3 regions of the Lactiplantibacillus sp. 30.2.29 genome follow, and region 2 is predicted to be linked to each of the others. Evidence: predicted binding sites of a transcription regulator. Region 2 holds the regulator's gene; each other region holds the start of a gene.
What was found. Region 2 encodes LexA, which represses DNA repair genes until DNA is damaged. Its sites were predicted from a motif close to CNAACANNTGTTNG; they were not measured.
Positions count from the first base shown of each region.

Region 1 (7,579 bases), on a different contig from region 2:
ACTTGCGGTCATAGTTAAACCTCTTTCTCATAATCAGTTGCGACTTGGTCAAGTTCCCGAACCACTGTCTCAATCTCTTGTTGGTCTGCTGCCTTGGCGCCACTGGCCAGCGCGTGGCCCCCACCGTCATGCAGTTTGGCAACGCCATTGATCGACGGCCCCTTTGAACGAAGCCGAATCCGGAAGTTGCCCTCTTTTTGTTGGACGAAAATAGCCCAGCATTTAACGGTATCGATTCGGCCTGGTAGCGGAACGACCCCAGCCGTACTAGCATCGCCAATTTCGAATGATTTTAGAATATCATTGGTTAAAATCACGTAAGCGGCACCGGAATCGAGCTGAGTCAGATGCTCGTAGACATAGGCAGAGAGCCGAGCAACGGGTAAGGTAATCGTATCTTCAATGCGGTTGACCGCTTCGGCATCAGCGCCAGCCTCCATCAATGCAGCAGCTGCCCGCATGGTGCTAGGCTTCGTGGCTGAATATAAGAACCGGCCGGTGTCACCAACGATGCCCGCATAGAGTAGCCGGGCAGCATTGGCGGATAGTGTTAATTCCGTCGTGAACTCGGCGTACCAGTTGTAAATCATCTCACTGGTACTCGAGGCGTCCACGTCGACCCACTGGGGATCGCCAAAAGCGTCATCGTTGGGATGATGGTCAATTTTGACACAGGTTGCCCCGTGATTCCAGAATTCACCATCAACCCGGGGCTGATTAGCCGTATCTAGAACTAAAACTAAGGCATCCTGATAGTCAGCCTCCGTCACTTCGTCCATCTGACCTAGCCAGTCAAAGCCATGGTACTGCTTGCCAGGCGTCAAGACCCGTTTGTCAGGGAAACTAGTGGTAATAATGTCAGCTAATCCAAGCTGGCTCCCAATGGCATCGGGATCTGGGCGTTGATGCCGATGGATAATGATTGTTTTTGCTTGTTTAATTAAGTCTAAAATTGCTGTTTGGACGGTCATATATGAACCTTCTTACTCTCATAATTTACTGGTGGCGAATCAAACTGTCACAGTACTCCAGTATACCGAAGAATGGGCGGCGCGCCAAATAAATTAATTATCATTTGGATATAACGGTAAAGTCAGGTTCTCAAAAGCCAGTGGGGCTAACCCAGTCAACGTGATGCCTAATAGCCGGATGCCAGAGGAAAAGTGTTCATCAACAACGTCCTCAAAAATTTCTTCGGCGTACTGGTCGAACAGTACCGGGTCGTTCGGAATAAATTCAGAAAATGTCCGCCGCTTGGTAATCGTGACAAAATCACCATACCGAAGCTTTAAAACCAGTGTTTTTCCATGCCGTTGATGGGACTGCATGCTAGCCGCAACTAATTTGGCAATTGCCTTAAGATGTGTCGTGACCTCCGCCGTGGACTGTAGGAATGGGCCAAACGTGCGCTCCTTGCCAATCGACTTTCGTTCCCGCAAATATTCCACTGGCCGGTCATCGCTCCCCCGAACGCGCCGATACAAGATGTACCCCAACTTACCAAACTGCTGAATCAAATCTAGCTCCGAGCGTTCATACAAGTCTTGACCAGTCATAATTCCTAAATCATGCATCTTGGGCACTGTCTTTTTACCGACCCCGCGAAATTTTTCGATCGGTTCCCGTAATAAAAATGATTCCGCGTCCTGAGGCAACACGATGGTAACACCAGCTGGTTTCCGGTAATCTGACGCTAATTTTGCGATGAACTTGTTATATGAAATTCCCGTCGAACAAGTCAAATGAGTCTGATGCCAAATTTCTTGTTGTAATTGATGGGCGAGCGCCACCGCACTATGCATTTGTTTCTTATTGACCGTCACATCTAAATAAGCCTCATCAAAAGCGATTGGCTCGATCATATCGGTATACTCATGGAAGATTCGATGAATCTGAGCAGAAACCTCTCGATATAACGGAAAATTAGGCGTCTTAAAAACAGCTTTGGGGCACAATTCCAACGCCTTAGCTGCTGGCATCGCCGAGTGGACGCCAAATTGACGGGCAACGTAATTAGCCGTTGTGACCACCCCACGACCACCAGTCTGACGCGGATCATGTGCAATCACCAATGGTTGTGTCTTATACGCCGGATTTTCCCGTTCTTCAATTGACGCGTAAAACGCATCCATATCCACGTGAATAATTTTCCGACTCGTATCAACCCGAATCGGTGCTTCAATTATCGACTGTGCCACTGGTATCGCCCTCCATCCTTGGTCGTTTATTTGGTTATGTATGTGCCAAAACTCAAAGTTAAGTGCAGCCAGCTTATGCTCACTTGGCAGCACCGCATGTTTGTGCCAGCTTGCATAAGCACCTGATTGTTCCGCTGTGGGGACACCTCTTTGGCCTTAACCACCATCGCTGACCAACAAAACTAGTACTCACTTTTGAAACCTGACAAACTTTCGACTAAGCTAGTCCCTTCATTATACACGAACGTACGTTCAGGCGGGTGCTAAATGTCTCAGAAAAGCAAAAAAATAAGGGCAGCCATTACTGACCACCCTTACCTCATCATACTTATTTAGCTTCAGAATCGCTTGCTTCGTCCGTTGCACTGGCAGCAGATTCAGCTTCGGAAGTTGCTTCAGATTCCGCAGCAGCGCCGGATGCGGGTGCAACCGTCTTAGCTTGTGCATCTTCAGCTGGTGAAATTTTAGCAATTGCATTCAAATCGAATACCAAGTAAATTCCGTCACAGTCTAACGTAACCGTCTTTTCAGTTTCGTTAACTTCATCAACGACCCCGTGTAAACGACCAATCGTTGTGACCTTGTCACCACGTTTGATTTTGTTGAGCATCTGTTGATGTTGTTGTTGCTGTTTCTTTTGTGGACGGATCATGAAGAAGTACAGAAATGCAAACATGACCACGATGAACAAAATTGATGCCATTGATCCCATTTAATATCGCTCCTAATCTTAGTAAAAGTTTGACTATCTTTAACTTTAACAAATTACAGGTTGAAATACCAGTATCGCTAGAAGTTTTTCGGATTTTTCTCGTTAAATCCGTACATTTCAAAGAAGTTCTGCCGGAACTCTAGTAAATTATCGTCCATGATGGCTTGGCGAACCTGTTGCATCAGATGCAATAAGAAATACAGGTTGTGATAACTCGTCAACCGAAGTCCAAAGGTCTCGTCAGCCTTAATCAAGTGTCGGATATATGCCCGTGTGAAGTTACGACAAGTATAGCAATCGCAGTTATCATCCAGTGGCGTAAAGTCGTGAGCGTACGCCGCATTTTTGACAACCAGGCGGCCATGTGACGTCATGCAGGTCCCATTACGCGCAATCCGCGTTGGCAAGACACAGTCGAACATGTCAACCCCACGAATGGCCCCGTCAATCAAGGCATCCGCTGAACCAACGCCCATCAAGTAGCGTGGCTTGTTTTCAGGCAGCAGTGGCGTCGTAAAGTCGAGCACGTGGTTCATTTCGGCTTTGGATTCCCCAACGGATAGACCACCGATGGAATAACCTGGGAAATCCAGGCTGACTAAGTCCTTAGCACTTTGTTCCCGTAGATCCTTGAACCCAGCACCTTGAACGATACCGAATAAGCCTTGGTAATCAGGATGTTGATGAACCTTCAAGCCTCGTTCAGCCCAACGACTCGTCCGGGCGACGGATTTGCTGACATAGTCATAACTTTCGAAAAATGGCGGACACTCGTCCAAGCTCATCATAATGTCGGGGCCAAGATCGTTTTCGATTTGAATCGCTTTTTCAGGTGACAAGAACATCTTGGAGCCATTCAAATGATTCTTGAAATGCACCCCTTCTTCTGTAATATCACGGTTCTTGGCCAGTGAGAAGACTTGGAAGCCCCCTGAATCGGTCAAAATCCCCTTCTTCCAGTTCATAAACTGGTGTAATCCGCCCGCTTCCTTGACGATTTGTTCGCCAGGACGTAGCCAGAGATGGTACGTGTTGGATAAAATCACGCCCGCCCCCATCGCATCCAGTTCTTCGGGTGCAAGGGACTTGACACTTGCCTGAGTCCCGACTGGCATGAACATTGGGGTCGGGAAAGTCCCGTGGGGTGTAATCAATTCACCTAAACGGGCCCCAGTGTGTTTTTCTTTCTTAATCAATCGGTATTTAATTGCCGGTTCCATAGTTGTTCCTCCGTATCAAAATGTTGCTAAACTCAAATAATGATAGCACGAAATCCAGCCGTGAACCAGTCACAACGATCAACAGCAGCCAACCATCTCATGATGAGCGCCCCCATGCAGAGATAAAATAACAGCACTATACTGGCCGTTTCGAAAATTCACAACTCAACTTCGAAACAGCCGTCACAGTGCTGTCACTATCATTTAATCATTGTAATCAGCTGGAACGTGCCGCGTGGTGCACCATTTTGCGGTGTCGCTCACAGACACAACCGCTATCTTAGCAAGTTACACTCACTCACTAGTGAATAAACATCGCATCGCCGAAGCTAAAGAACCGGTACTTCTCGTCAATGGCATGTTGGTAGGCTTTCAAAATCATATCGCGTCCTGTGAACGCCGCCACCAGCATCACTAAGGTTGACTTTGGTAAGTGGAAGTTGGTGATGAAGGCATCCACGACTTTCCATTGATAGCCGGGTTTGATGAAAATATCCGTCCAACCAGAATCTGGCTTAATTTCACCATCAAACTTGCTCCCAATCGTCTCCAAAGTCCGAATCGACGTCGTCCCAGTGGCGATGATCCGACCACCATTTTGGCGAACTTCATTCAACGTCTTCGCAGCGTCTTCGTCCAATCGGTAGAATTCGCTGTGCATCTTGTGATCATCGATATTATCCTCTTCAACTGGTCGGAATGTGCCCAGCCCAACGTGTAGCGTCAAATAAACGAGCTTGACGCCCTTATCTTGGACTTTTTGTAACAATTCTTTTGTCCAATGAAGCCCAGCAGTTGGTGCCGCGGCAGAACCGTTTTCCTTGGCATAAACCGTTTGGTAACGGTCAGGATCATCGAGTTTTTCCTTGATATATGGTGGTAAAGGCGTCTCGCCCAAGCTTTCGAGGATTTCCATGAAGATCCCATCATAGTGGAATTCAATCATCCGAATGCCGTCTTCTTTTTCAGCCGTGACGGTCGCCGTTAACTTACCATCGCCAAATGAAATCACGGTACCGACTTTGGCGCGTTTGGCAGGCTTCATTAGGGTTTCCCATTCATCACCCTCAGTGTTGTGAAGTAAGAGTACTTCAGCATGACCACCGGTTTCAGGCTTAACGCCGTACAAACGAGCTGGCATGACCCGCGAATTGTTCATAACAACCGCGTCGCCAGGATTAAGTTGGTCGATAATATCGTAGAAATGCTTATCTTGCATTTCACCCGTTTTCCGATCCAACTCTAATAACCGTGAACTGTCTCGTTTTTTGATCGGTGTCTGAGCGATTAGTTCGTGTGGTAAATCATAATCAAAATCTTCAAGTGTTAAACTCATGTTGTGACCTCTTATCCTAATTTATTTTGCGGGTATGGGAACCCTAAGTGTTGATAACCCTTGATCGTGACGACCCGACCGCGTTGCGTGCGTTTTAAAAACCCAATCTGTAATAAATAGGGTTCGACAACTTCAGCAATGGTATCCGTTTCTTCACCAATATTGGCCGCAATCGTCGCCAGTCCAACTGGGCCGCCATCGTAATACTCTAGCATCGTCCGTAACAGTTTGTTATCCGTCTCATCTAAACCAGCATCATCGACACGTAAATAAGTCAACGAGCGATCCACGATGGCTTCATCAATAGCGTCCTGATCGGCAACCTCCGCAAAGTCTCGAATCCGTTTGAACAACCGGTTGGCAATCCGTGGCGTTCCACGTGAGCGCCGCGCAATTTCGTGCGCACCAGAAGGCTTGATACTCGTTTGAAAAATGTCAGCTGTTCGCTTCACAATGTCCGTCAGATCAGCAACTTCGTAATAGGCCATATGTTCAACGATTCCAAACCGATCCCGTAACGGCGCGGACAACATTCCAGCACGAGTCGTTGCACCAATCAACGTGAATGGTGGTAACGGAAAGTGGACCGGATGTGCGGTGGGCCCTTGACCGACAACGATGTCGACAAAAAAGTCTTCCATCGCAGAGTACAGCATTTCTTCCACGATTTTAGGCAATCGATGAATCTCATCAATAAATAAGATATCACCAGGTTGTAATTCGTTCAAGAGTGCGACTAAATCACCTGGTTTTTCAATAGCTGGGCCGCTGGTCGTCCGAATATTGACCTGCATTTCATTAGCAATCACCATCGCTAACGTTGTCTTTCCAAGACCGGGCGGGCCATATAGTAGGACGTGGTCTAATGATTCTTCACGCTTACGAGCAGCCTCAATATATACGCTCAACTCATGTTTGACGCGGTCCTGACCAATATACTGGGCTAACGTTTGCGGACGTAGCGATTTTTCTAACGACGCTTCTTCGTCATTGGCCTTATCACCAGATAATAACTTGTCATCGTCCATTCGTTACCCCTCCTATCTACTTCTTCATCAACAATCGTAACCCTTCACTCAACAAGGCATTCGTATCGGATGCGTGAGTTTGGCTGAAGGTTTCTAACTTCTTCGTCACTTTTTTGACGTCCGCTTTGGAGTAGCCGAGTGCTTCCAGTGCAGCCAAGGCATCCGCCAGCGCGCCGTCAACTGCCGGCGCTTCAACATCTAACGCAGTTTGACCCGTCACATCAACGTTCAAGTCATTTAATTTACCTTTTAAATCTAAAACAATTTGTTGGGCGGTCTTCTTGCCGACCCCTGGGAAACTCGTTAAATAAGTCACGTTCTCTTGATTGATGGCTTGAATCAGGCCAGCATGGTCATTATTGGCTAAAATCGCCAAGGCCGACTTTGGGCCAATTCCGGAAACACCGAGTAGCTTCTCGAATAAGGCTTTTTCGTCCGCGTCAAAGAAGCCAAACAGGCTCATGCCATTATCACTCACGGCTTGATGGATATACATTTTAACGTCAGTTTGCCCCACTTGGTAACGGTAAGGATTAGCCGTCAACACCTTGTAACCGATGCCGCTAACTTCAATTACCACATACCCGGGGGTCACATCGGTCACTTGACCGAGAAAATATTCATACACAGGGAAAACTCCTTTAAATAAAACGTATGTTTGCTTGCTAAATTGTACCACATTACACGTTCTAACGTGTAGTATTAGTTGGGTTGATGTGGCTCAACCCACTGGCAGTTCCTCATTTCTGTATTTTACTAGCAATCTAATCGTTAGTGTCCTGACGCTTTGTGCTAATAATTATTTGTCATGAATTATGATTAAAGCATGCCAGTTTTTAAGTTCAAGGGCTACCAGCAGAGGCCCGCTGGAAACAGTGCGAATTAGCGTAAACTTTCAGTTGTAGCTGCGTCCTATTCCGGCTTCCAGACATTTCTGACAACGCTGGAACGCGATGGACACAGATTTAAGCCGACAACCCACGTCTTAAATGCTGGTCTTCCACTAACCAAGCAAAAAACGCTTGCTAAGTGGAATTTCATCGCTGAGCATTGTCAGAAGCGCCTTCCAGCCGGGGATGGTATTC
Region 1 is NZ_JAGYGU010000013.1:68,454-76,032, reverse strand. Features, by position in the region: gene KGF65_RS08865 (DEAD/DEAH box helicase) at 1-12, opposite strand, end outside; gene KGF65_RS08860 (bifunctional oligoribonuclease/PAP phosphatase NrnA) at 15-971, opposite strand; gene dinB (DNA polymerase IV) at 1,065-2,198, opposite strand; gene yajC (preprotein translocase subunit YajC) at 2,527-2,910, opposite strand; gene tgt (tRNA guanosine(34) transglycosylase Tgt) at 2,988-4,130, opposite strand; gene queA (tRNA preQ1(34) S-adenosylmethionine ribosyltransferase-isomerase QueA) at 4,432-5,466, opposite strand; gene ruvB (Holliday junction branch migration DNA helicase RuvB) at 5,478-6,494, opposite strand; gene ruvA (Holliday junction branch migration protein RuvA) at 6,511-7,122, opposite strand.
Region 1: dinB (DNA polymerase IV) is a predicted target of LexA. The motif match lies at 2,440-2,453, and genes of this name have one in related genera.

Region 2 (7,579 bases):
ACCATGGCGACAATAAAATACACGATATTAAAATAGACATTATTAAATAAATTGATTGCTAATGCCACCACAAGGATCAAAAGTAAAAATGAAATCCACGAAATGAATATTTTTAACCGTTTTTCTTTCATTGGTTTGCCTCCTCAATCCCTCAATATTCTGAAATATAAATGTACGCATTGTGCTAGCTAAATTGTCATGATTCATGGTTAAATCATGACAATTTGGCGTCCTGTTCGTCTGCCGGTGCGCGCCTTAGTCCGACTTCCGGGGCTGGCTGACAACGCTGGAACAGGGCGGACATCGATTTGAGCATTGTCAGCCAGCCCCTACAGTCGGGAACCCGCTCGAATGGCAGATGAACAGCCACCTATCTGGGTGCAATTGACCACTGAATATTAAGTGACTGGTCCTTCAGGCAAACTTTTAGTTGGTATCGATAAAGACTTATAGCATTTAATTACTGAGAAGATTTCTGAATGCTATTTGCTCATCTCAATGCCACAAATTCAATGGCAATTAGTCTTGAAATGAGTCGATGAAATTACCGTCGTTTAGAATTTGAGACTTTGCTATCTCAGGTGACTAGAGGAAATTCTGACAATTTCAGTGAAACTGCGTGTCCGAAGTATTAAATCATGGATAAGGAAGCTGAACAATTATTAGAAAACAGCTGATAGTTTAATGCCAAAATGACCGTCTACTTAGGAGCCAACGATCAATCCATCAAAATTTGAGTCCACAATATTCGCCTTTCGAATACCATCCAGGCTGGAGGGTGTTTCTGACAATGCTCAGCGTTTTTCAGAGTGTGAGGTTCAGACGGGTTGGGACTGAGGATTAGCCTAGCTAGAGCGTTAAGCGGTGAATTTCCGCTTGGCGCTCTGGCGTAGCTAACCGGAAGTCCCAGTCTGACCCGAACACGTTTCATCCATACTGCAGCTAACGTGGAAGACCAGTATTTAAGACGTGGGCTTTCGGCTTAAATCTGTGTCCATCGCGTTCCAGCGTTGCCAGAAATACCTGGAAGCCGGTGTAGGACGAACAACACGACAGCTTTACGCTAAGTCGCACTTTTTCCAGCGAGTCTCAGCTGGCAGCACTTGAACTTAGAAATTGTCATGATTTAACCATCTTTAAGGCTAAATCATAACTAGCACAACGCGTAAATGTGTATAAAGCTAATAAGCACGAATTCTCGGCTTTTCGATGCACAATGCAATATAACCAATCGCCTAAAATTTCAGCTTTAATGATTGCTGGTTTGAGGCCATTTCACAAGACTTAGGCGACGAGTTCACGTTTTTCCTGCTTGGCGCGCTTAATTCGTCGTTGAAACAATTCTACCATTATCAAGCGTCCCCCCTCAAGTACATGTGGCCATCCGTGCTGTGTAATTCCAATTAAAGAAGGACAGAATGGCATCGCTTTCTACCGGTCGACAGCTGCACGCGCATTCTTGTAATCAATTCCTTCCAAATTCAACATAAGAATAAAAAAAGATGGTAACGGAAAATCCAGAAAGATTTTTCGTTACCATCCATTTTACAAACCGAAACCTAAGTCCCAGTTGCTTTTAATTAACGATTGTCGAAATTAGTCAAACTTAACTTGCGTGTCAGCTTTACCAGTTTCGATGAATTGCTTGTTGCTGTTCATTGAAACGTGCACCATGTTGTGAACGGCAGTTTCAGTGTAGAAAGCCGTATGTGGTGTAATCAAAACGTTGTCACGGTTGAACAAGTTCATGAAGACCTTGTCATCAATCGTTTGACCTTCAAGATCCTTGTTGAAGATCTTAGTTTCGTATTCGTAGGTATCGAGGGCAGCACCGGCAACTTTGCCACTGTCCAAGGCTTTGATCAAGTCTTCTGAGTCGATGAGTGTCCCACGAGCGAAGTTTAAGATGTAGGCGCCATCTTTCATCTTGCTGAAGGCATCCGCATTTAACATGTGGTAGTTATCCTTCAATGCAGGAACGTGTAACGTGATAACATCAGCTTGGGCGTATAATTCGTCCAAAGTATCAACGTACATACCTTCTTTTTCAAGTTCAGCATTCCGGTAAACATCGTAACCGATAACCTTAGCACCGAAACCTTTGAAGATATCAATGGCTGCGCGACCGATACGGCCAGTACCAATAACACCAACAGTCATCGTGTTTAATTCTTTAGCGATGTCTGGAGCCCAACGGAAGTCTTGCTTAGCTAACTTCTTGTTGAACATTGGGGTTTGACGTAATAATTGCATCAATTGCGTTACTGATAATTCAGCAATCGCATTTGGTGAGTATGCAGGTACGTTAGAAATGTTTAAGCCACGTGCTTTAACAGTAGGAACGTCCAAGTTATCAACACCAACGTTACGAAGAGAGATGTTCTTAACCCCTTCGTCGGCTAACTTGTTTAATACTTCAGCAGTATAGTCCTTTTGTTGGTATACATCGGCACCGTCGAAACCTTTAGCTAAGTCAACGTTGTCTTCAGTAAGTAATTCTGGAACTAATTTTACTTCAACATCTGGGTTTTCTTTCATCCAAGTATCGAAGAATGGACGTTCGTCATCACGTACAGCATATGCAATAATTTTCATTACAAAAATTCCTCCTATATATTGATACATTAAACATTATAACAGTAAATGCCAGAAATAAAATCATAAATTGTGAAAACTTTGCTAAATTTTTACATCGTGTGCTGACAAGTATTTTAGCTTGGCAGCTCTCGATTGATGTTTGAAGGCATATTCGGCCTTTAAGGCACTTGATTTATCATTGAAAGTTTCATGGTAGATCATTTTAACGGGCCGTCGTGATTTGACCCGCGTATACTTGGCACCCTTCCCGGCATTGTGGGTTGCTAGCCGCCGTTCCAGATTGTCTGTAAAGCCGCCATAGAGGGTCGCGTCAGCACAGAGTAGCACGTAAAAGTAATACTGCTTGACAGTCACTTGGTCAGCAGGATGTGTATCAGCAGTCTGTTCGGCCATTGACTCTGTGGAAGATTGTGAATCGACTGTCGCCGCGTTGGCCTTCAGCTTTTTTTGTTTCGACTTTGGCTTTACCGGCTTCAATTTTTGGGACTTCGACTTTGGTTGTGTCGACTGCGACTTTTTTGACCGCGGCTTTAGTGAGACCTGCTTACCTTTCGTCCGTCGCTTAGAAGCCGTAGTAGCTGGCGTCGTTGGTTCAGATTCAACTGGTTTATGCTTTTGTTTCGCCATAAAGTAACGTGTGCACCTCTTTTCCATAGGTGCCATCGGCGTGGTAAACGACTAACGGCGGTAAAATTCGAACGCCGTTTGGTTTGCCGTCCTTGATCATTTCGATCAGGACCATGTTCGCTTCCCGGTCAGCCTTGGGATGCACGAATCGCAGCCGTTTTGGTGCTAAACGGTGAGCCTGCATTAAGGTGAATAATTCATCTAGACGTTCTGGACGATGAACAAAGTAGGCTTTGCCATTCATTTTAAGTAAATCACTTGTCACCGCTAAAATCTGATCCAAGTTGGCCGAAAGTTCATGGCGTGCGATGGCCAGGTGCGGATTGGGATTTTTGACGCTCTGTGGCTGGTCCTTAAAATAAGGTGGATTACACAGCACCGTATCCACGGAATCTTTGGGTAGTTGCTGGGTAATTTTTAATAAGTCTTCATTAAGTATCGTCATCTGCGCCGTCAAATCATTCAAAATAATGCTCCGTTCAGCCATATCCGCAAGACGCGGTTGGATTTCGACAGCGGTGATGTGGCCGCGCGTCTTGGCACTGACAAACAACCCAACGGCACCATTGCCAGCACACAGGTCGACAATCTGACTCTTGGCCCCCTTCGCAACCTGGGCGAAGTCCCCCAATAAGACCGCGTCCAATGAGAAGGCAAAGACTTGGGAACTCTGAATAATTTGAACTTGTTTACTATATAGTTGGTCGATCCGCTCATCGGCGTGTAACGTGACATCTGCCATGTTCGGCCACCTCTCTTCTGAATTCACTGCAACGTTATCATACAATTAACTTGCAGAATTTATCAAATTTCGTCATACTGTGAGCAGTTAGTAATTGAAAGGAAGATCGTCATGTTTTATTCATTCATGCGCGGGCTCGTCCGGCTCATCATCACGGCAATCAACGGTCGCCCTCGCTATCAAGGACGCGAAAACCTTCCCGAAGGCGCTTATATCTTGGTTGGACCGCACCGTACTTGGTTCGATCCGCTGTACTACGCCCTCGCCGGCAGTCCAATGAAATTCAGTTTTATGGCTAAGGAAGAATTATTTAAAAATCCAGTCTTGCGGTTCATCCTGGTTCATGCCAATGCGTTTCCAGTCAACCGGAAACACCCCGGGCCGTCCGCCATCAAGACGCCCGTCAAATTTTTGCGAAGCGGCAAATTATCACTGATTATGTACCCTTCAGGAACGCGCCACTCGCAAGAATTAAAAGGCGGTGCGACCGTGATTGCCAAGATGGCGGGTGTGCCACTCGTTCCAACCGTTTATCAAGGCCCATTGACCTTCAAGCAACTGTTTAGTCGCCAACAAGTCACCGTACGCTTCGGCGAACCAATTTACGTTGACCGTAAGCTCAAACTCGATGATGCCGGTCAAAAACAAATTGAAACACAAATGTTAACGGCGTTTGATGACTTGGATCGGCAAATTGATCCATCCTTCAAATACGTTGATCCTGCTAGTACCAAGAAATAGGTCTAGCCATCAAAAAAGTGTCGGTTGCAACTTGCGACCGGCACTTTTTTGAATGCTTACTTTTTATCGTTTTTAGAAGCAGCCTTCATCGAGTTCAACATCTGATGAAGCTTCTTTTCGGATGGGCGCTGACCCATTTGCATCATCATGCTCCGAAGCATTTCTTCGCTAATCGGCGGGTTTTGCTTCAAGTAGTTTTGCATATAGTGTCGCGCACCAAAGAAACCACCGGTTAAACCGACCAATACACCGATCACGACGATTAAAATCCAAATTCCAGTAGACACAGTCATTCCCCTCCCTTATTACAGTCTTCATTAAACTAGTCTACACAAATTAATAATAAAAGAAAAGGAAAATTTGTCAGTTGGCAAATTTTCCTGAAATCGGTTAATCATCCCGGAGACCGCGATCACGTTGAACCTGGCGGACCTTTTCTGGGGTAACTTCCTTACCGTCCTTATCATAGACCTGAAGCATTTCGACTTGTTGCCGAAACCCAGCCCGGAATTCTTTTAAATATTTTTCGCGTAACTCTTGTCGTTCCGCTTCTTCTAACTCGGTGAGCCCTTCAGCTTTCGCCTTATGAGCCAACTCATTGATCCGAGCGATTAATTCTTTTGAAATCAAAGCAGCAGCTCCCTTCATCAAAGCAATATACACGAAAATGGACACTAAATCAATTAATTGTGTTTGTCAACCGAACATTTGTTTGAAAGCTGGCAAACGCTATGCTACAATTGGTTTAACCATTAATGACAAAAAAATGAGGTGCCAAGATGAGTAAAACATCGGAAAGCAAACAAATGGCCGTTCTCCGTTTTATTTATGAACGCGTCAATGAAAAAGGATATCCGCCAACCGTACGTGAAATTGGCGAAGCCGTTGACTTATCTTCGACTTCCACCGTTCACGGACATATTTCACGGCTTGAAAAGAAAGGGTTAATTCAAAAGGACCCGACTAAGCCGCGAGCAATCGAAGTCACGCCCGCTGGTTTTGAAGCCCTCGGAGTCGAAACAACGCCCCACCAGATTCCAGTGCTTGGAACCGTTACTGCCGGCCAGCCAATTCTCGCAGTCCAAGAAGCAACCGACTATTTTCCAATTCCAAAGGAACTCGAATCATTCGGCGGCGATCTGTTTATGCTGACGATTCGCGGTGAAAGTATGATCAACATTGGCATCATGAACGGTGACCAAGTCATCGTTCGCCGTCAAAGCTCGGCTGACAACGGGGACATCATCATTGCGATGACCGACGAGAACGAAGCCACTTGCAAGCGATTCTTCAAAGAAGCGAACCATTACCGCCTACAACCAGAAAATGATACGATGGCGCCAATTATTTTAAATAACGTCTCCGTATTAGGTAAAGTTGTGGGACTCTACCGCGATATGCTCTATCAATAAACACTAATTTAAGGTGGCCTTGTGCCACCTTTTTTATTTTTCAGTCAAACAATCACCACTTCGGAGACGTTTAATTGTAGGTCGTGCCAATTAATCTGGGCGATACGGCTGATTCCACTTTCCGGCCCCGCTACAAACCAGTACAAGTCATGGGTCATGTGATGATTTTGGCATTGCACTGGCTGCCAAAGATAAAATATTTGAATTCCACCGGAACTGGCCGATAGTTCAATGGTATAATGATTATACTATTTCAAACATTGGGAGTTGGTTACATGTTGTTCCTAGCCATTATGGGCTTGATTGTTTTTCTATTAGCATTATTTTCCGTGATTTACGCACGTCAAACCGGTGGTGGTTGGAAGTTTCTGACAGTCGTAACGGTTCTGAGCGCGGTGGTCACCATCTATGCGGTGATCAAATTGCCATACTGGCCTTATAACCAGTCACACGCCGCAACCACCAGCCAAACTGCTTCGAGTTCGACAAGCAGTTCAAGCACGAGTAAGTCTAAAACGACGAGTTTAAGTTCCTCACAAGTTGTTTTCAACGAAGGTAGCGCCAAGCGTGAGGCTGCCACGACTAAGTTGAATGAAGAAAACATTCTCAAACAGTTGCAGGAAAATTATAAGTCAATTGGTACCGTCGCCTTCACGAAAGCCACTAAGACATATACGATTACTCCAACTGGTAAAAAATACGTCAAATCGTTAAAAACGATCAAATCGTATCCTGATGAAAACCAGAAGGCCATCACGACAATCACTTCCAATTTCAAGTCCCTATCCAAGTCGCTTAAAAAGAATTTAGCTGCTGGCTATACGATTCAACTTTTGCAGCCAGATACGACGGATAAGACCTTGTTGAGTGTCAAAGATGGTGTCATTATCGCTAATAATTTCAAATAACAAAAAGCACTTGTCCTAGCCATCTTGCTAGTAACAAGTGCTTTTTTGTTAGGCCTCACGATCCAAGTACTGGCGTTGCTCATCCTTCTGACCAGTCAAGACGAATCGATGAGGATCATCGGCCACATCGATGGTCTGGTCATCCGCGCGCCAAGCTAACTGTCCCTTGAACAGCTTTTCGTACTCGGACACGCTGACCCGTTGTCGGCGTGCTAACCGTTGTGGTAACCCAACATCCAAGCCGGCTTCGTAATCTGGTTGCAACTCACCCGTGAAGAATTCGCCTTCAGCCCCGGAACCATAGCTGAATAAGCCTAGGCGGTCACCGGCCTTTAATTTGTCATCAGTCAGCAATTGTGACAACAAACTCAAATACAGTGAGCCGGTGTATAAGTTACCCACCTGTCGATTTAGTTGCCGAGCGTGCTCGAAATGGGCAAGCCAGCTCGCCTGCTTCGCATTATCAACTAATGGCAAGGCGCTTCGAAGTGCTTTAAGTCCCATTTTTGTATATGGCAAATGAAAGACGAGCGCTGCTAAATCTTCTGGCT
Region 2 is NZ_JAGYGU010000022.1:48,181-55,759, reverse strand. Features, by position in the region: gene KGF65_RS12335 (hypothetical protein) at 1-131, opposite strand, end outside; gene KGF65_RS12330 (D-2-hydroxyacid dehydrogenase) at 1,597-2,595, opposite strand; gene KGF65_RS12325 (GIY-YIG nuclease family protein) at 2,680-2,991, opposite strand; gene KGF65_RS12320 (tRNA1(Val) (adenine(37)-N6)-methyltransferase) at 3,206-3,967, opposite strand; gene KGF65_RS12315 (1-acyl-sn-glycerol-3-phosphate acyltransferase) at 4,079-4,708, shown strand; gene KGF65_RS12310 (YneF family protein) at 4,765-5,001, opposite strand; gene KGF65_RS12305 (DUF896 domain-containing protein) at 5,099-5,356, opposite strand; gene lexA (transcriptional repressor LexA) at 5,488-6,120, shown strand; gene KGF65_RS12295 (hypothetical protein) at 6,396-7,028, shown strand; gene KGF65_RS12290 (hydroxymethylglutaryl-CoA synthase) at 7,077-7,579, opposite strand, start outside.

Region 3 (7,579 bases), on a different contig from region 2:
AGGCTTTTTGAACGGTCTTTAGTTCCCGCCGCAATACCTTATCGAGTTCTTTGGGTTCAGCCAGAATCAATTGATAAGTTTCAATCGACTTAGCTAAGTCCGCAGCTTCCTTTTCCAACTGGGTCACGTCGGTATTCGTCAAGCGGTATAGTTGCATCGTGACGATGGCTTCAGCTTGAATTTCAGTGAAATCAAATTGACTGACCAAGTTCTGCTTGGCGTCTTTTTTATCCTTGCTGCCCCGGATCGTCTTGATAACTTGATCCAGAATCGACATCGCTTTGATCAGCCCTTGAACGATATGCTGACGATCAGCTGCCTTTTGCAAGTTAAACTTGGTCCGACGAGTGATGACGTCGCGCTGATGTTCTAAGTAGGCCGATAAAATCGTCTTCAGTCCAACGTGTTCAGGACGTTGATGATAGATAGCCACCATGTTGAAGTTATACGTGATTTGCAAGTCGGTGTTTTTGAGCAAGTAAGTCAAAATACCTTCCGCGTTAACATCGCGCTTCAATTCAATCACGACTGAGAGGCCTTTACGGTCACTTTCATCGCGAACTTCAGCAATTCCTTCGATCTTCTTTAAGATGCGAATCTCGTCAATTTTCTTAACGAGTTGCGCTTTGTTGACTTCATAAGGAATCTCAGAAACTTCGATTTGGGACTTATTACCCTTGAGTGGCACGATTTTCGTCCGCGACCGGACAACGATGCGACCACGACCAGTTTCGTAAGCTTGCTTGATACCAGCCAAGCCTTGGATAATCCCGCCAGTCGGGAAATCAGGCCCCTTCACAAAGTCCATCAAGTCTTCCAGACTCGCCTTGGGATGATTCATCAAGAACAAAATCGCGTCGATGACTTCACTCAGATTGTGCGGTGGAATTTCAGTGGCATAACCGGCTGAAATCCCAGTTGCACCGTTCACCAATAAGTTCGGGAACCGCGCTGGTAGCACGGTTGGCTCATACTCGGTATCATCGAAATTCAGGACCATATCAACGGTCTTTTTATCGATGTCTTGGAGCATTTCACCCGAAATTTTACTCAAACGAGCCTCGGTATACCGCATGGCAGCGGCCGGGTCACCGTCCATCGACCCATTGTTCCCGTGCATCTCGATGAGTGGTTCTCGTAGCTTCCAATCCTGACTCAGACGCACCATTGCTTCGTAAATTGATGAGTCACCATGGGGGTGAAAGTTACCCATGACGTTCCCAACTGACTTAGCAGACTTACGGAAGGCCTTATCAAAGGTATTGCCATCCTGATTCATCGCGTATAGAATCCGGCGTTGAACCGGTTTTAAGCCATCACGAATGTCAGGAAGTGCCCGTTCTTGAATAATATATTTAGAATAACGGCCGAAGCGGTCGCCCATGACGTCTTCAAGCGTTAATTCTTGAATTTTTGGCTGTTCTGTTGCCATTATACGACCTCCTCTAATGCTTTAATTGTTGTGCTAACTCTTCGTCAGCTTGCTGATGGGCGGATGAAACGGCTTCGTTATCAAGTAATGAGCCATCCTCATCTAACGTAAATTGAACGTTACTTTCGATCCATTTACGACGAGGTTCCACTTTATCACCCATCAAGGTCGTGACCCGTTTTTCGGCTAACGCTGCATCGTCAATACGAACCCGTACCAACGTCCGCTTTTCAGGATCCATCGTGGTTTCCCACAGTTGTTCTGCGTTCATTTCACCAAGACCCTTATACCGTTGCAGCGCATAGCCCTTGCCGAACGTCTTGGTCTTAAGTGTCAATTCTTCATCGGTCCAAGCATACTCGGTCCGCATTTGCTTATTCTGCCGCTTCTGTAATCGATACAGTGGCGGTAAGGCGATGTAGATTTTGCCCGCATCGATCATTGGCCGCATGTATTTGTAGAAGAAGGTCAATAACAGAATTTGAATATGGGCACCATCGGTATCCGCATCGGTCATGATGATGACTTTGTCGTAGTTGCTGGCCTTGATATCGAATTCTGGACCAACTCCCGCGCCAATCGTGTAAATCATCGTGTTGATTTCTTCATTTTTAACAATATCTGCCAGTTTGGCCTTTTCTGTATTTAACACTTTACCACGTAACGGTAAAATTGCTTGGAACTTACGGTCACGGCCTTGTTTGGCAGAACCACCGGCTGAATCCCCTTCGACGAGGAACAATTCATTTTTCTTCGCGTTCTTGGATTGTGCAGGCGTTAGCTTTCCGGATAGCAACCGTTCTTGCTTGTGACGGCGTTTACCATTCCGGCTCTCATCGCGGGCTTTGCGTGCGGCTTCGCGAGCTTGCCTTGCTTTGGTCGACTTACGGATCAGCATCTGCGCAAATTCGCCATTTTCCATCAAGAAGAATTGCAACTGCTCGCTCACGATATTGTCAACGATCGTCCGGGCTTCTGGAGTACCTAGTTTTTCCTTGGTTTGGCCTTCAAATTGCAGTAAATTTTCGGGCACACGCAACGAAATAACTGCCGATAACCCTTCACGCACGTCGGAGCCTTCAAGATTTTTATCTTTATCCTTTAACAGGCCGACTTTACGGGCGTATTCGTTAAATGCTTTGGTCCACGCGCTCCGGAACCCAACTTCATGAGTCCCACCATCTGGCGTCCGCACGTTGTTAACGAATGACAACAAGTTTTCGGAGTAGCCGTCGTTGTATTGTGCGGCGACTTCCACTTCCACGCCTTCTTTAGTGCCATCAAAGAACATGATGTCACCCAGCGTATCTTTATCCTCGTTGAGATAACTGACAAACGCTTTGATACCATCTTCGTAGTGGAAAACCAGTTCTTGTTCCTGGTTTTCTCGTTCGTCAGTTAACGTGATCTTAACGCCTTTCAACAAGAAGGCTGATTCACGAAGCCGTTCAGCTAACGTCTGAAAATTATAAACGGTGGTCGTAAAGATGCTGGCATCGGGCTTAAACGTCATCGTCGTCCCAGTTGGTTTGTTCGTCTTGCCCTTCTTTTCAAGGGTCCCAACTGGATGACCACCGTCCTTAAAGTGTTCCACGTATCGATAGCCATCACGGATGATCGTGACAGTTAACTCAGACGAAAGCGCATTAACCACGCTCGCGCCGACGCCGTGAAGGCCCCCAGACGTCTTGTAGCCCCCTTGACCAAACTTACCGCCCGCGTGGAGGACCGTCAAAATAACTTCAGGGGTTGGAATACCGGAAGCATGCATCCCGACTGGCATTCCACGACCATGGTCAACGACGGTAATACTGTTATCTGCGTGAATCGTGACGTTAATCTCTTTCCCATAACCGGCTAACGCCTCATCGACCGCATTATCAACAATTTCATAAACTAGGTGATGGAGTCCGCGGCCGTCCGTGGAACCAATATACATTCCGGGACGCTTCCGAACGGCTTCTAATCCTTCAAGCACCTGGATTGAAGAATCATCATATTTTGGGCTTTTCTTGGCCATTCTCACAACTCCTTTTGAATTTTCTCATCTGTCCCATTCAGTCGAGCAACGGTAACCGTTTTAAAATAGTCCACCGATGCTGAACTTGTCAAGCGACAGTTGTCTTTTTAGATCTTATCTGCTGGCTTGTCATCTGTTAGCATACACTTAATTAATCCGTTTAGCAAACATATGTTCGTGCACGCCATAAAATTAATGCCACTTACTAGCTTACCTCATGTTGATTCTAAGCGCCAGTTCAATGAATAAACTTATTGTGATTCACGACAAGTTCTTAAAATGCGCGGCTAATTTGGCTGTAGGCGCTTTAAAAACCTGAATCACCGGCATTTATCCAATTAAAAATTATCAAAAAATCATTTTATTTTCATAATTCCAGCACATTCTATTATTTTTTTAAATCGATTTAGTCCCACAATCATCAAAAGAATGCTAAAATATTGAGTGATTCTATTGCAGGAGGAACCAATTTTGAAAATATTAATTATGCTGATCGTTGCCTACTTAATCGGCTCGATTCCTTCGGGTGTCATCATTGGCAAGCTATTCTTTCAAACTGATATCCGCTTAGCTGGAAGCGGCAATATTGGCACGACCAATACGTATCGCGTGTTAGGGCCGACTGCTGGGACGATCGTCATGGCAATGGACATCTTGAAAGGCACAATTGCAGCACTTCAACCGACGCTCTTATTTCATATGGCTAATCGCTACACCCTTTTGATCGGATTAGCCGCCATCCTGGGGCACACCTTTTCGATTTACATTGGCTTCAAGGGCGGTAAAGCCGTCGCAACCAGTGCCGGTATTCTGCTTGCCTACAATTGGGAGTTCTTCCTGATTGCGAGTGTCATCATGTTCATCTTAGTCTACACAACCAGTATGGTGAGTGTCGCCAGTATGACGGCATTTCCAATCGTCACCTTAATTGCCATCTTTTATTATCAAGACTGGCTACTTTCCGTGGTGGCACTTGTCCTGACATGCTTCATTTTTTACCGGCATCGCAGCAACATTGCTCGAATTAAAAACGGGACTGAGTCACTGGTCCATTTTGGGATTGGTTGGCGCCGCCAGCAACGCGCTAATCGCAAATAAATGAGGATTTAAAGGTCACACATTTGCGTGTGGCCTTTTTGTTTTGCACGTGGTAAGCTTAGGTGCTGTGGTTTTGAATTGTTTTTAATTTTAGTTAAAGTAAGAAGTTACAGTATACTTGATTGTCACGCCACACCAAAAAGACCAACAAATTGATATTCGTTGGTCTTTTTGGTGCGTTATCTAACTTTGCTAAAAGAAACTAATGTCATATTTCGCATCAAACGTCTTATTCGCACCAAGGCGATTAATGCCCATCTTATGGCTTAATTGGCCATCGCTGTCCACGTTATCCGCGATGCCCCACCATGGCTCTAAGCAGACGAATGGCGCTTCTGCGGGGTATGGTGACCACATGCCGACGTACGGTGCGTCTTCAATCGTCATCGCCACCCCATGATCATCTAAATCCGTTTCCAGCATTAAAGTCGTCTCATGATGATCTAGAGCCAAAATAACGGTATCATCTTTGAACAATTCGCGGTTCAGTTCAAGTGGTTTCGTCAAATCTAACTCATCCGCATTGGCCGCATCATTCAGCGGTGCCTTCAATGGAATATGTGAGTAAACTTGGCGTGGCACCACTCGAATCCGGTAATCCGCCAAGTCCCCATTAGGATCCGCTAGCGGCACATTAAAAGCGGGATGTCCCCCGACTGCAAATAGCAAGTCCTGGTTGGCTGGATTATGCACGTTATAGTTAACGGTCAATTCATGATCCGTCAACGTATAAATCAGACGTAACCGAAATGCATACGGGTACATCGCCCGGGTTGCACTGGTATCAGTCAATTCCAAGGTTGCCGTCGTGTCCGTTTGGTTCACGACGGAGAAATCGTTGTCCCGTGCAAAACCATGTTGACCCATGTGATAAGCTTGACCGGCAACGGTATACTGGTCATCTTTCAAGCGGCCGACGATTGGAAACAGGACGGGTGCATGCCGTCCCCAATATTTCTTATCCGCTTGCCACATATATTCGATGCCATCATTTGACTTTACACTACTTAATTCGGCCCCCGCTTCATTGATTGAAACGGTCAGATATTGATTCTTTAATACGACTGTCATCCGTGTCAACGCCCCCTTTGATTATATTATAAGATATAGCGACTAAGGTCCTTATCCTGTGCAATATTGCCGATACGCTCGTTAACGTAATTTTCCGTGATCGTCACTTCACCCATTTCCATATCTGGGCCTTCGTACAGCAATTCTTCAAGCAATTTTTCAAGAATGGTATGCAAACGCCGCGCACCGATATTTTGCGTCTCATGGTTGACCTTGTAGGCGATCGAGGCAATGGCTTCAATCGCTTCGATCGTGAAGGTCACCTTGATATTGTCTGTACCGATCAAGGCAATATATTGTTTGATCAACGCGTTCTTCGGTTCCGTTAAAATCTTAACGAAGTCTGCTTGGTTCAAGTCGTCAAGTTCGACCCGAATTGGAAAACGACCCTGTAATTCAGCAATCAGATCACTAGGCTTACTTTCGGCAAAGGCACCAGAAGCAATAAACAGGATGTGATCAGTGTTGATTGGTCCGTATTTGGTTGAGATTTGAGAACCTTCAACGATTGGTAAGATATCGCGTTGAACGCCTTCACGTGAAACTTCACCAGAACCCTGTTGGCCGCCCTTGGTAATCTTATCAATTTCATCAATAAAAATAATCCCAGTATTTTCGGCACGGACAATCGCGTCGTGATAAATATCCGCATTATTGACTAATTTTTCAGATTCTTCACGCACTAAGATCTCACGAGCTTCTGCAACTGGCATTGTCCGCTTGATGCGCTTCTTCGGCATTAAGGCACCTAAGCTATCTCCCAAGTCGATGCCCATTTGGCCCAACATGTTATTGCTACCAGCAGCAGCCTGTTGTGGATCGTCCATTTCAATCGTGACTTCGGATTGTTCTAAGCGACCGCTCTTGAGCTGATCAGCCACGGATAAGCGTTGGTTACGAACATCATCCGTCACTTCTTCGTTCGATGATTCGTTCATGTCCGGTGTTTGGCCATTCTGCATCTGGGTAAACATGTTCATCATGTTTTGGAATTCATTGCCGTTTTGCTTGGCCTGTTTCTTTTGTGCGGGCACTAACAGCTTAACGAGGCGCTTATCCGCAGCTTGGACCGCCTTGGCCCGAACGCCGGAATAAGCTTGTTGCTTTTCCATTTCAATTGCGACGTCAACGAGGTCACGCACCATCGATTCCACGTCACGACCAACATAGCCGACTTCAGTAAACTTGGTCGCTTCGACCTTGACGAAAGGCGCGTGCACGATTTTAGCTAACCGCCGCGCAATTTCCGTTTTACCGACCCCGGTTGGTCCAATCATCAGCATGTTCTTAGGTGTGATCTCTTCTTGCATTTCAGCAGACAGTTCCATCCGCCGATAACGGTTGCGCAAAGCGATGGCAACGGCTTTCTTAGCTTGGCCTTGACCAATCACGTAGTTGTCCAGCGCAGCGACGATTTGTTTGGGTGTCTTATTGATTTCTTCCATGAGTTTCCTCCCACCTTACAAAGTTTCTGAAATAACGTTATGGTTCGTAAAGATATCGATGTCACCAGCGATGTGGATCGCTGCTTCAGCAACTTCTTTTGCGCTCATGTCCTTGGCATGCAACTGCATTGCCCGCGCCGCTGCTAAGGCAAAGTTACCACCAGAACCGATGGCCAGCACGTCGTTATCCGGCGTAATGACTTCACCGCTCCCTGAAACCAGTAGCATGTCGTCTTTGTTCATAACAATCAACAAAGCTTCCAATTTTTGGAGGGCTTGGTCGCTACGCCATTCCTGTGCTAATTCAACGGCAGCCCGTTGTAAGTTACCAGAAAATTCGTTGAGTTTCTTTTCAAAACGATCTTCGAGGTTAAAAGCATCCGCGACACTGCCCGCAAAGCCAACGACAACTTGGTCATTGTAAATACGACGGACCTTGTGCGCCGTCCCCTTCATGACGACTTTTTCACCCATCGTCACTTGGCCATCACCAGCCATAGCATTATGGCCGTT
Region 3 is NZ_JAGYGU010000001.1:184,722-192,300, reverse strand. Features, by position in the region: gene parC (DNA topoisomerase IV subunit A) at 1-1,432, opposite strand, end outside; gene parE (DNA topoisomerase IV subunit B) at 1,446-3,452, opposite strand; gene plsY (glycerol-3-phosphate 1-O-acyltransferase PlsY) at 3,924-4,550, shown strand; gene KGF65_RS00800 (aldose 1-epimerase family protein) at 4,743-5,621, opposite strand; gene hslU (ATP-dependent protease ATPase subunit HslU) at 5,648-7,066, opposite strand; gene hslV (HslVU peptidase proteolytic subunit) at 7,082-7,579, opposite strand, start outside.
Region 3: parE (DNA topoisomerase IV subunit B) is a predicted target of LexA. The motif match lies at 3,617-3,630, and genes of this name have one in related genera.